2 regions of the Providencia sp. PROV003 genome follow, and region 1 is predicted to be linked to the other one. Evidence: predicted binding sites of a transcription regulator. Region 1 holds the regulator's gene; the other holds the start of a gene.
What was found. Region 1 encodes PhoB, which activates phosphate uptake and scavenging genes when phosphate is short. Its sites were predicted from a motif close to CTGTCATAAAACTGNCNNAT; they were not measured.
Positions count from the first base shown of each region.

Region 1 (5,044 bases):
TTTATCGACTGCTGGGTGTTCAGTTGCTCCACATAATGGGCAAGGTTCACCGGCGATAAGGTGTTGGCGTTCATTTTCTAAACTGACAATTTTCCGCTCTAGCTGCAACTTTTCATTTGTTAGTTTAATGAGTGGGGTTAACTCATTAATTTTTACCTTGGTTATATCTAGCTCTTTTTCAGATTGAGCGAGAGCTTGTGCTATTTCAGCTTGCTGTAGGTGGTGTTGCTGGAACTGTGCCTGAGTTGCGAGGTATTGGGATAACATTAATGGCAGCAACTTAGCGTGTTGTAGGCGGTTCTGTATTTGCTCAATGCGTTGAGTGTTAACCTTAATGTCTTGTTCTTGTTTGCTATTTTTGTAGCGTTCTTCTAATTGACGAAATACCGCCGTGTGTTGTTCTAGTTCGGCACGTTTTTGGGTTAGTTGTTGTGAGTGCTGTTGGTTGTTTTTTTGTAATTGCTGAGTTTCATGTGCGAGCGTTTGTTGTTTTTGAGTTAAATTAGCCCGTTTGTCGGCTAATTCAAAGACAAACTGGCTCTGTTGTTTCCAACTACCTATTTGCGTATGAATGTCGGCATCTTTATGTTTTTCTTCTAAAAATATATGCAACTGCGCTAATTCTTGGGTTGCGCTTTGAATATGATTTTGTGCTTCAATGACTTGTTGTTGCTTCAGCGTAAAAGAAGCCTGCTGCTCTGTTATTTGTTTAGTAGATTCAACCTGTTGCTGCTTTAATTGCGCAATTTGATTGTCAAGTGGGCGAACAATTTCCTCAATGAGTTGGTGCTGTTGTTTCGTGAAATTAATATGTTGCTGATAATCATTTTGGGCTTGTATTAATTTTTGTTGAACAGGGGTTCGTTCACCTTGTTTTATCGTTAAGGCATTATGCAGACGAGTTTGTTTCTCCATTTGTTCAGTGAGTAGTTGCTGTTGGCGCTCGATATCTTGCCATAAGGGGCGAAGAAGCTCTGCTGGGCTATTGTCAGCTAATTTTTTCAATTGGGGTTGTGCATTCTCTAGCGCCAACTCAGCATTTTTTAATTCGCTGTCTAATGATTGCATTCGTTGAGTGAGCTGATGGAATTGCTTCCACCAATTAATGGCTTGCTGGTGGTGGTCACGCTTTTGTTTGAGTTGCGTTTCTTGTTGTAATAGCCCTGTTTGTTTTTCTAGCAGTGATTGATGTTCAGATTCGCTAAGTAAATTAATAGCTTGAGCTTTAGCTTTCAGTAGGTCTAAATCAATTTTGGCTTGCTTATGTTGATTAAAAATATATATCGAGATTTGGCTATAGATTTCAGTGCCAGTAATTTCTTCGAGTAAGTCGGCTCGTTCTTTTTCAGATGCGTTTAAAAAGGCGGCAAAATCCCCTTGGGAGAGCAATATAGATTTAGTAAAGCGTTCATAATCTAGGCCTGTAATTTGGGCGATTAAATCTTTTATTTCAGTTATTTTTACTGTCAGTATTTGGTTGTCAGCAACGGTAGCGAGTTCTGCTTTTGGTTGTTGTAGATTCCCATCGGGTTTGCCTCCTGCCCGCCGTTGGCTCCAAAAGGCACGATAAGCTTTGCCTTTTACCTCAAACTCGACCTCTGTTAGGCACTCTCCAGTATGACGGGTCATTAGCTCATTTTGTGAGTTAGAAATGGTCTTTAAGCGAGGAGTTCGATGGTATAAAGCTAAGCAAATTGCATCAAGTAGGGTGGTTTTACCTGCACCTGTTGCGCCGGTGATCGCAAATAACCCATTGCTAGCAAAAGGCTCTTGGGTAAAGTCGATTTTCCATTCACCTTTGAGGGAGTTAATATTTTTTAGGCGTAAACTTAAAATTTTCATATTGCTCCTTGCTACTCTTGGCGTAATGCGTCGTAAGATTGTTTAAATAGTTGGATAAGACGCTGCTCACGTTCAGGGTCGTCTAATTCCCCTTCAGCCAGACGACGTAAGAAAACGTCCTCGACACTGAGTTCACTCAGAGTTTCATTAGCTAAAGTGGTTGATTGCCCTTGTCGTAGTTTACGAGCGCGACGTAGCAAAACAATTTCAACGGGTAGGTTGTGTGTTAGAGATTCAATACGTTGTTGAATATCAGCAAGGTAATCTTGGGAAGCGACCTCGATATCTAGCCAAACGGGCTTATCGCCTTGGTAATTTCCCCATGCTTCGAGTTGTTTTTCTATGTCTTTTAATGACCCTTTAATGCTTTGCAGTGGTTGAATAATAGGGATTTCTAGTTGTGTGATTTGAGTGAGTTTAGCGCCATTGAATTCGACCAAACAAATACTTTTTTGCTGGGATGTCTCATCAAAACTTAGTGCGATGGGGGAACCACAGTAACGAATATGTTGGTTCCCGCCAATAACCTGAGGGCGATGAATATGCCCAAGAGCGATATAATCTGCGGGGGGAAATGCCCCTGATGGGAAAGCATCTAAAGTACCGATATAAATATCACGAACAGAATCCGTTAAAGCGGCACCGACAACGGTTAGGTGCCCTGTTGCGATAATAGGAAGATCTAACCCCATTGTTGTACGCTGTTCAAGGGCTAGTTGATAACTGACTTGGTAATGGTTATGGATCGCTGTTTGCAATGATTGTTGTTTTTCTTCAATACTTTGCCCCGCAATACTTAGTTGAATATCGCGTGGTCGCAGAAATGGAATTGCACACACTAAAGCGGCTGGCTGTGACTGTTTATCGCACAAGGTAATAACATTGGGTTCACTACTTGAAGTTATAACGTGAGTATTAAGATAGCTAAGCAATGCGCTAGACTCATTGAGCACAGAGACGGAATCGTGGTTGCCACTTAATATCACTAATTGGCACCCTGTTTTTTGCAAATTAACAATAAACTTATTGTATAACTCACGTGCATAGCTTGGTGGGGAGCCTGTATCAAAAATATCGCCAGCAACAATGATGGCATCAACTTGGTATAATTCGACTTGTTCAACGAGCCAATTTAAGAAGTGTTGGTGCTCAGGCGCACGGCTTTTGGTAAAAAAGTACTGACCAAGGTGCCAGTCAGAAGTATGAATAATGCGCATGAGTAATCAATTCCTATCATCATTAAGAGCTATGAATATTCTACAAATCAGTATACCTGATCCCGCTAATTCATAGGGGAAAGTCAATTAATTTCTCATCTATTGCGGAAATATTTCACTTAGATGACATTTAACCGCTAAAATATAGAGGAATGTGTACTATATAGATTGATATTCATAATTCTGTCATAAAAGTGACGCATAATGCGTTCACATTAAAAATGTCTTCTTAGTTTACAGGAACAATCATGGCAAGACGCATTCTAGTTGTTGAAGATGAAGCGCCCATCCGAGAAATGGTTTGTTTTGTGTTAGAACAGAATGGTTTTCAGCCTATTGAAGCTGATGATTATGACAGTGCCATCGCTCAGATGGTCGACCCTTTACCTGATTTAGTATTACTTGATTGGATGATCCCCGGTGGTTCTGGTATCCAAGTGATTAAACACATGAAGCGTGATAGCGCCACGCGTGATGTTCCAGTCATGATGTTGACGGCTCGGGGAGAAGAGGAAGATCGCGTAAAAGGTTTAGAAGTTGGCGCTGATGACTATTTGATTAAGCCGTTTTCCCCAAAAGAATTAATTGCCCGAGTGAAGGCGATTTTACGTCGCATTTCACCAATGGCAACAGAAGATATTATTGAAATGAATGGGTTAACGCTAGATCCAACTTCCCATCGTGTGACCAGTAATGAGACGCCTATTGATATGGGGCCGACAGAGTATAAGCTCTTACATTTCTTTATGACCCACCCAGAGCGTGTATATAGCCGTGAACAGTTATTGAATTATGTCTGGGGGGCTAATGTGTATGTGGAAGATAGAACTGTAGATGTGCATATTCGGCGTTTGCGAAAAGCGTTGGAAATTGGTGGGCATGATAAAATGGTTCAAACTGTGCGCGGTACAGGTTATCGTTTCTCGGTTCGTTATTGAAAACTACCTAAAGAGAGGCATGCGTGCTTGAACGCTTATCCATTAAACAGCTGATTTTAGGGCTGTTTTTATTTATCTTACCAGCACTGATATTATCAGTTTTTATTGGCCACTTACCTTGGCTATTGGTGATATCACTGCTGGCCGCGCTGGTTTGGCATGGGTATAATTTATTAAAACTTTCCTATTGGCTCTGGTTAGATAAAAGTATGCTGCCACCGGAAGGGCGTGGAGGTTGGGAGCCTATCTTTTACGGTATCTACCAGATGCAGCAACGTAACCGTAAGCGCCGTCGTGAATTAGGCCAATTAATTAAACGTTTTCGAAGTGGTGCTGAATCCTTACCTGATGCGGTAGTCATGATGACAACCGAAGGGACGATTTTTTGGTGTAATCGTCACGCCCAAGCTTTACTGGGTTTTCGCTGGCCAGAAGATAATGGCCAACATATTTTTAATTTGTTGCGTTACCCTGATTTTAGCCGTTATTTTTCCATTAAAAATTACGAGCAAGCGCTAACTATTGAGCTTAATAGTGGTGAGATTGTTGAGTTTCGTATCTTACCTTATACCGAAGGGCAGCTATTGATGGTGGCACGAGATGTCACAGAAAAACGCCGTTTGGAAAAGGCTCGTAGGGATTTTTTTGCGAATGTAAGCCATGAATTACGTACTCCTCTTACCGTTATTCAGGGTTATCTTGAAGTGATGGATGACCAAGAAGGGGTACCTGCAGTTAATAAAAAAGCCTTGCATGTTATGCAAGAGCAAACTCAGCGGATGGATAATTTAGTTAAGCAACTGTTGCAGTTATCCCGTATTGAAATTGCCCCACAAATCAACCTTGATGAACAAGTTAATATCCCATTGATTCTCAAAATGATTGAGCAAGAAGCTCTGAGTTTAAGTCAGGGGCGTCATCAGTTTGTGTTTAATATTGATGAAAAACTGCGGGTTCATGGCAATGAAGAGCAGTTACGTAGCGCGGTTGCAAACTTAGTGTATAACGCAATAAGTCATACACCGGAAGGGTCAAAGATTTGGGTTG
Region 1 covers NZ_CP096369.1:4,465,822-4,470,865, reverse strand. The annotation lists gene M1F14_RS20495 (SbcC/MukB-like Walker B domain-containing protein) at 1-1,842, opposite strand, end outside; gene sbcD (exonuclease subunit SbcD) at 1,854-3,059, opposite strand; gene phoB (phosphate regulon transcriptional regulator PhoB) at 3,308-3,997, shown strand; gene phoR (phosphate regulon sensor histidine kinase PhoR) at 4,021-5,044, shown strand, end outside.

Region 2 (5,044 bases), 660 kb from region 1:
CAATTCATCTGATAGTATTAGATTTAATGCTACCGGGTGAAGATGGGTTATCAATTTGTCGTCGTTTACGCAGTCAAAATAACCCAATCCCTATTATTATGGTTACCGCGAAAGGTGAAGAGGTTGACCGCATTGTTGGTTTAGAAATTGGTGCTGATGACTATATTCCAAAACCTTTCAATCCACGCGAATTACTGGCTCGTATCCGTGCGGTACTTCGTCGCCAAGCAAATGAACTACCGGGAGCGCCATCTCAAGATGATGCTGTCATTACATTTGGTAAATTTAAGTTAAATCTTGGAACTCGTGAAATGTTCCAAGGTGATGAAAATATGCCATTAACTAGTGGTGAATTTGCGGTATTAAAAGTGTTGGTTTCTTATCCAAGGGAACCATTATCTCGTGACAAGTTAATGAGCTTAGCGCGAGGCCGTGAATACAGTGCGATGGAACGTTCTATCGATGTTCAAATTTCACGTTTACGCCGTATGGTTGAAGAAGACCCTGCCCATCCACGCTATATTCAAACAGTTTGGGGCTTGGGTTATGTGTTTGTTCCAGATGGAAGTAAAGCATGAAGCGACTGAGGTTCTCACGACGTAGTACATTTTCTCGCTCGTTATTTTTGTTCGTTGCGTTGTTATTCGCAAGCCTAGTGACCAGCTATATGGTCGTGTTGAATTTTGTTGTGATGCCTAGCTTACAACAGTTTAACAAAGTACTGGCTTATGAAGTTAGGACGTTGATGACAGAGAAAATGGTTCTACAGGATGGGACCTCGGTGCGGGTATCCCCCGCGTTACGTAAAAAAATCTATAATGAATTAGGTATTACCTTTTACGCTCATTCAGCTGCAATGGAAGAAGGGTTGAATTGGGCGAAAGAGTATGATTTTTTAAGCGAACACATGTCGGATTATTTAGGTGGTAAGGCAAATGTTCACCTCGAATTAGGCCGTGAATATCCGATTTTGTGGCTGACATCTTACCTCGCACCTGATATCTGGGTGCGAGTCCCCTTGACTGAGATAGGTCAAAATCAATTTTCCCTCGTTTTCCGTTATACACTGACTATTTTCCTGACAATTTTTGCCGGAGTGTGGCTGTATATTCGTTATCAGAACAAGCCGTTGCTTGAGTTGGAATACCATGCTGGTGAGGTTGGAAAAGGGGTTATTTTACCGCCCATGCAAGAAAAAGGCGCGACTGAGGTAAGGGCGGCAATTCGTTCCTTTAACCATATGGCCGCTGGAATCAAAACGCTAGAAAACGACCGAACTGTTTTAATGGCAGGGGTTAGCCATGATTTAAGAACGCCATTAACTCGTATTCGTTTAGCAACAGAAATGATGAGCCCAGAAGATAGCTACCTTGCGGAGTCTATCAATAAAGATATTGAAGAGTGTGATGCGATCATCGGTCAATTTATGTCCTACCTGAAAACAGGGCAAGAAATGGATATGGAATTCTGCGACCTTAATTCAATCCTTATGGAAGCGGTCAATTCAGAAAGCAATGTGATCGGTGAAATCGAAACAGCGCTGGAGCCGGGCTCAATGATAGTAAATGGTAACCCGTTAGCTATCAAACGCGCTATCACGAATATGATTGTCAACGCATATCGTTATGGTAATGGCTGGATTAAAGTAAGTAGTGGTAAAACGGAAGATTCTGTTTGGTTCCAAGTGGAAGATGATGGTGTAGGTATCAAAGAAGAAGATATTCACCGGTTATTCCAACCCTTTGTACAAGGCGAAAAAGCACGTAGTAATAAAGGGACTGGTTTAGGCTTGGCGATTATTCGCCGGATTGTCGATGCCCATGAAGGGAGCATTGAAATCCATAAGAGTGAGCGCGGTGGGTTTGCGATTAGGGCTTTGCTTCCCCTTAAAGAGAAAGAAGACTAAATACTCTTCACACTTTGCGCCGCAGCGTTGTTGGCTGCGTTCGGCTACTCGGGTCACATACTTATGTATGCTCCCCGAGATATCCTCTCTGGCCGCCTAGCTGCAACACAAATTGTTTTGAGTATTATTTGTATCAAGTAGGAAAAAGAGGCTCTCTTTTTTAGGGGCTACCTACAACTGGAACTATTTAGCGCTATTCCTTTACTCTTCACACTTTGCGCCGCAGCGTTGTTGGCTGCGTTCGGCTACTCGGGTCACATACTTATGTATGCTCCCCGAGATATCCTCTCTGGCCGCCTAGCTGCAACACAAATTATTTTGAGTATTATTTTATAGTTGCAGGATAAAAATATTTTTCGCTTTTATGACAGTCTGTCATTTTTCTTTTTGATATTAGTTTTGAAGTTTTGTTTTTATAACTAATTGAATCTTAAGTTGTAAAATTGTATTTTTCTTCGATTTTGTTTTCTCGCCAGCGAAAAAATCAGCAATTGTCATAAAACTGTCATAAAAACGACATGTTGTCGTAACTAAATTGTCCTATTTTTCCTACCGTGACATACACCCAACAATTTTATACTTGATTGTTTCTATACATCCCCGGAGGGATTATGAAAATGACGCGTACCACCTTAGCAAGCGTAATGGCAGCAACTTTATCTTTGACCGCAATGTCTTCTTTTGCTGCTACCAGCCTGACCGGAGCTGGCGCGACTTTCCCCGCTCCTGTTTATGCAAAGTGGGCAGACTCTTATCAGAAAGAAACAGGTAATAAAGTAAACTATCAGGGGATTGGCTCTTCTGGTGGTGTCAAACAAATTAATGCAAAAACCGTTGATTTCGGTGCCTCTGATGCGCCATTAACTGACGAAAAACTGAAAAAAGATGGTTTATTCCAGTTCCCAACAGTCATTGGCGGTGTTGTCCTGGCTGTCAACGTAAAAGGCATTGAGTCAGGGCAACTGACTTTAGATGGCAACACTTTAGGGGATATCTATTTAGGTAAAATTACTAAGTGGAATGACCCTGCTATTGCTAAGTTAAACCCAAATGTTAGCCTACCAGACCAAACTATCGCAGTCGTCAGACGTTCTGATGGCTCAGGTACCACTTTCGTATTCACTAGCTACTTAGCGAAAGTTAGTGCAAGCTGGAAATCAGATATTGGTGCGGGTTCAACAGTTAACTGGCCAAAAAATAGCGTAGGTGGTAAAGGTAACGATGGCGTTGCAGCATTTGTTCAGCGTCTGCCAGGTTCTATTGGTTATGTGGAATATGCTTACGCAAAACAGAATAATCTTGCTTATACTAAACTGATATCTGCGGATGGCGAAGCAGTCTCGCCAACAGGTGAAAGTTTCAGCGCAGCAGCGAAAAAAGTTGATTGGTCTAAATCTTTTGCTCAAGACCTCACGAACCGTGATGGTGCCAATGCATGGCCAATCACATCGACAACTTTTATTTTAGTACACAAAGAGCAAGCTAATGCTGAAAAGGGCAAAGCAACGCTCGACTTCTTTAACTGGGCCTATGAGAAAGGTGGTAAGCAAGCGGAAGCATTAGACTACGCAATTTTACCTGAAGAAGTGGTGACAGCTGTTCGCGCAGCATGGAAAACAGAAGTAAAAGATAGCCAAGGTAAAGCACTTTTCTAAGTGAACCTCGGGTTGGCAGTGGCAGGCGGATGTTAGAGGATCTAACATCCGCTTTCTAAATGAAGTAAATTAAATCCTACGTAAGCAAGTAGGTGTGGAATGAGAACAAAGCGCATGGCCGAAAAAACAACGGCATTTAAAGCTCCTAGCAAATCAGGTGATGTGATTTTTGGTGCATTGGTAAAGATTGCCGCGCTAATCACTTTATTAATGCTTGGGGGTATTATTATCTCCCTTATTTTTGCATCTTGGCCAAGTATGCAAAAATTTGGTTTTTCGTTTTTATGGACCAAAGAGTGGGATGCTCCAGCGGAAGAGTTCGGTGCGCTTGTGCCTATTTATGGCACGATTGTGACATCGTTAATTGCTCTGATCATTGCGGTACCCGTGAGTTTTGGTATCGCCTTATTTTTAACTGAGCTTGCACCTAACTGGTTAAAACGGCCTCTAGGTATTGCAATTGAACTCCTTGCTGCTATCCCAAGTATTGTTTATGGGATGTGGGGGTTATTCGTCTTTGCGCCGTTGTTTGCGGAATATTTCCAAGAACCAGTGGGGAATGTGATGTCGAGTATTCCGATTGTTGGTGAGTTATTCTCAGGCCCAGCATTCGGTATCGGTATTTTAGCTGCGGGGATCATCCTCGCGATTATGATTATTCCTTACATTGCGTCTGTTATGCGCGATGTATTTGAACAAACTCCTGTGATGATGAAAGAGTCAGCTTATGGTATTGGCTGTACTACATGGGAAGTGATCTGGAACATCGTTCTGCCTTATACCCGTAATGGGGTAATTGGGGGGGTGATGTTAGGTCTAGGCCGCGCATTGGGTGAAACCATGGCGGTGACATTCGTGATTGGTAATACTTATCAACTAGATAGCGTGTCATTATTTATGCCAGGTAATAGTATCACCTCTGCATTGGCGAATGAGTTTGCAGAAGCAGAAAGCGGCTTGCATACCTCTGCCTTGATGGAGCTTGGGCTGATTTTATTTGTTATCACATTCATTGTGCTAGCAATCTCCAAGCTGATGGTTATGCGCCTTGCGAAGAATGAGGGCCGTTAATATGTCGTTATCTCAACCTATTGCCGTCAATCAAAAAGAACGTGCTCGCCGTCAAGCATGGCGCCGTCAAATCAATAGAATGGCTCTATTGGTTTCGATGTTAACCATGGCTTTTGGCTTGTTTTGGTTAGTTTGGATTTTATTTTCTACAGTGACGAAAGGGATTGATGGGATGTCCCTCAATCTGTTTACTGAAATGACCCCACCGCCTAATACAGAAGGTGGCGGCTTAGCAAATGCCATTGTTGGTAGTGGTTTACTGATCCTCTGGGCTACGGTTATCGGGACTCCTTTAGGGATCTTAGCGGGGATTTATTTAGCAGAGTATGGCCGTAAGTCATGGTTAGCTTCGGTAACTCGTTTTATTAATGACATCTTATTATCAGCGCCATCTATCGTTGTAGGTCTGTTT
Region 2 covers NZ_CP096369.1:451,844-456,887, reverse strand. The annotation lists gene ompR (two-component system response regulator OmpR) at 1-578, shown strand, start outside; gene envZ (two-component system sensor histidine kinase EnvZ) at 575-1,906, shown strand; gene pstS (phosphate ABC transporter substrate-binding protein PstS) at 2,518-3,561, shown strand; gene pstC (phosphate ABC transporter permease PstC) at 3,676-4,632, shown strand; gene pstA (phosphate ABC transporter permease PstA) at 4,634-5,044, shown strand, end outside.
Region 2: the regulator PhoB is predicted to act here: its motif matches at 2,398-2,417, upstream of pstS (phosphate ABC transporter substrate-binding protein PstS).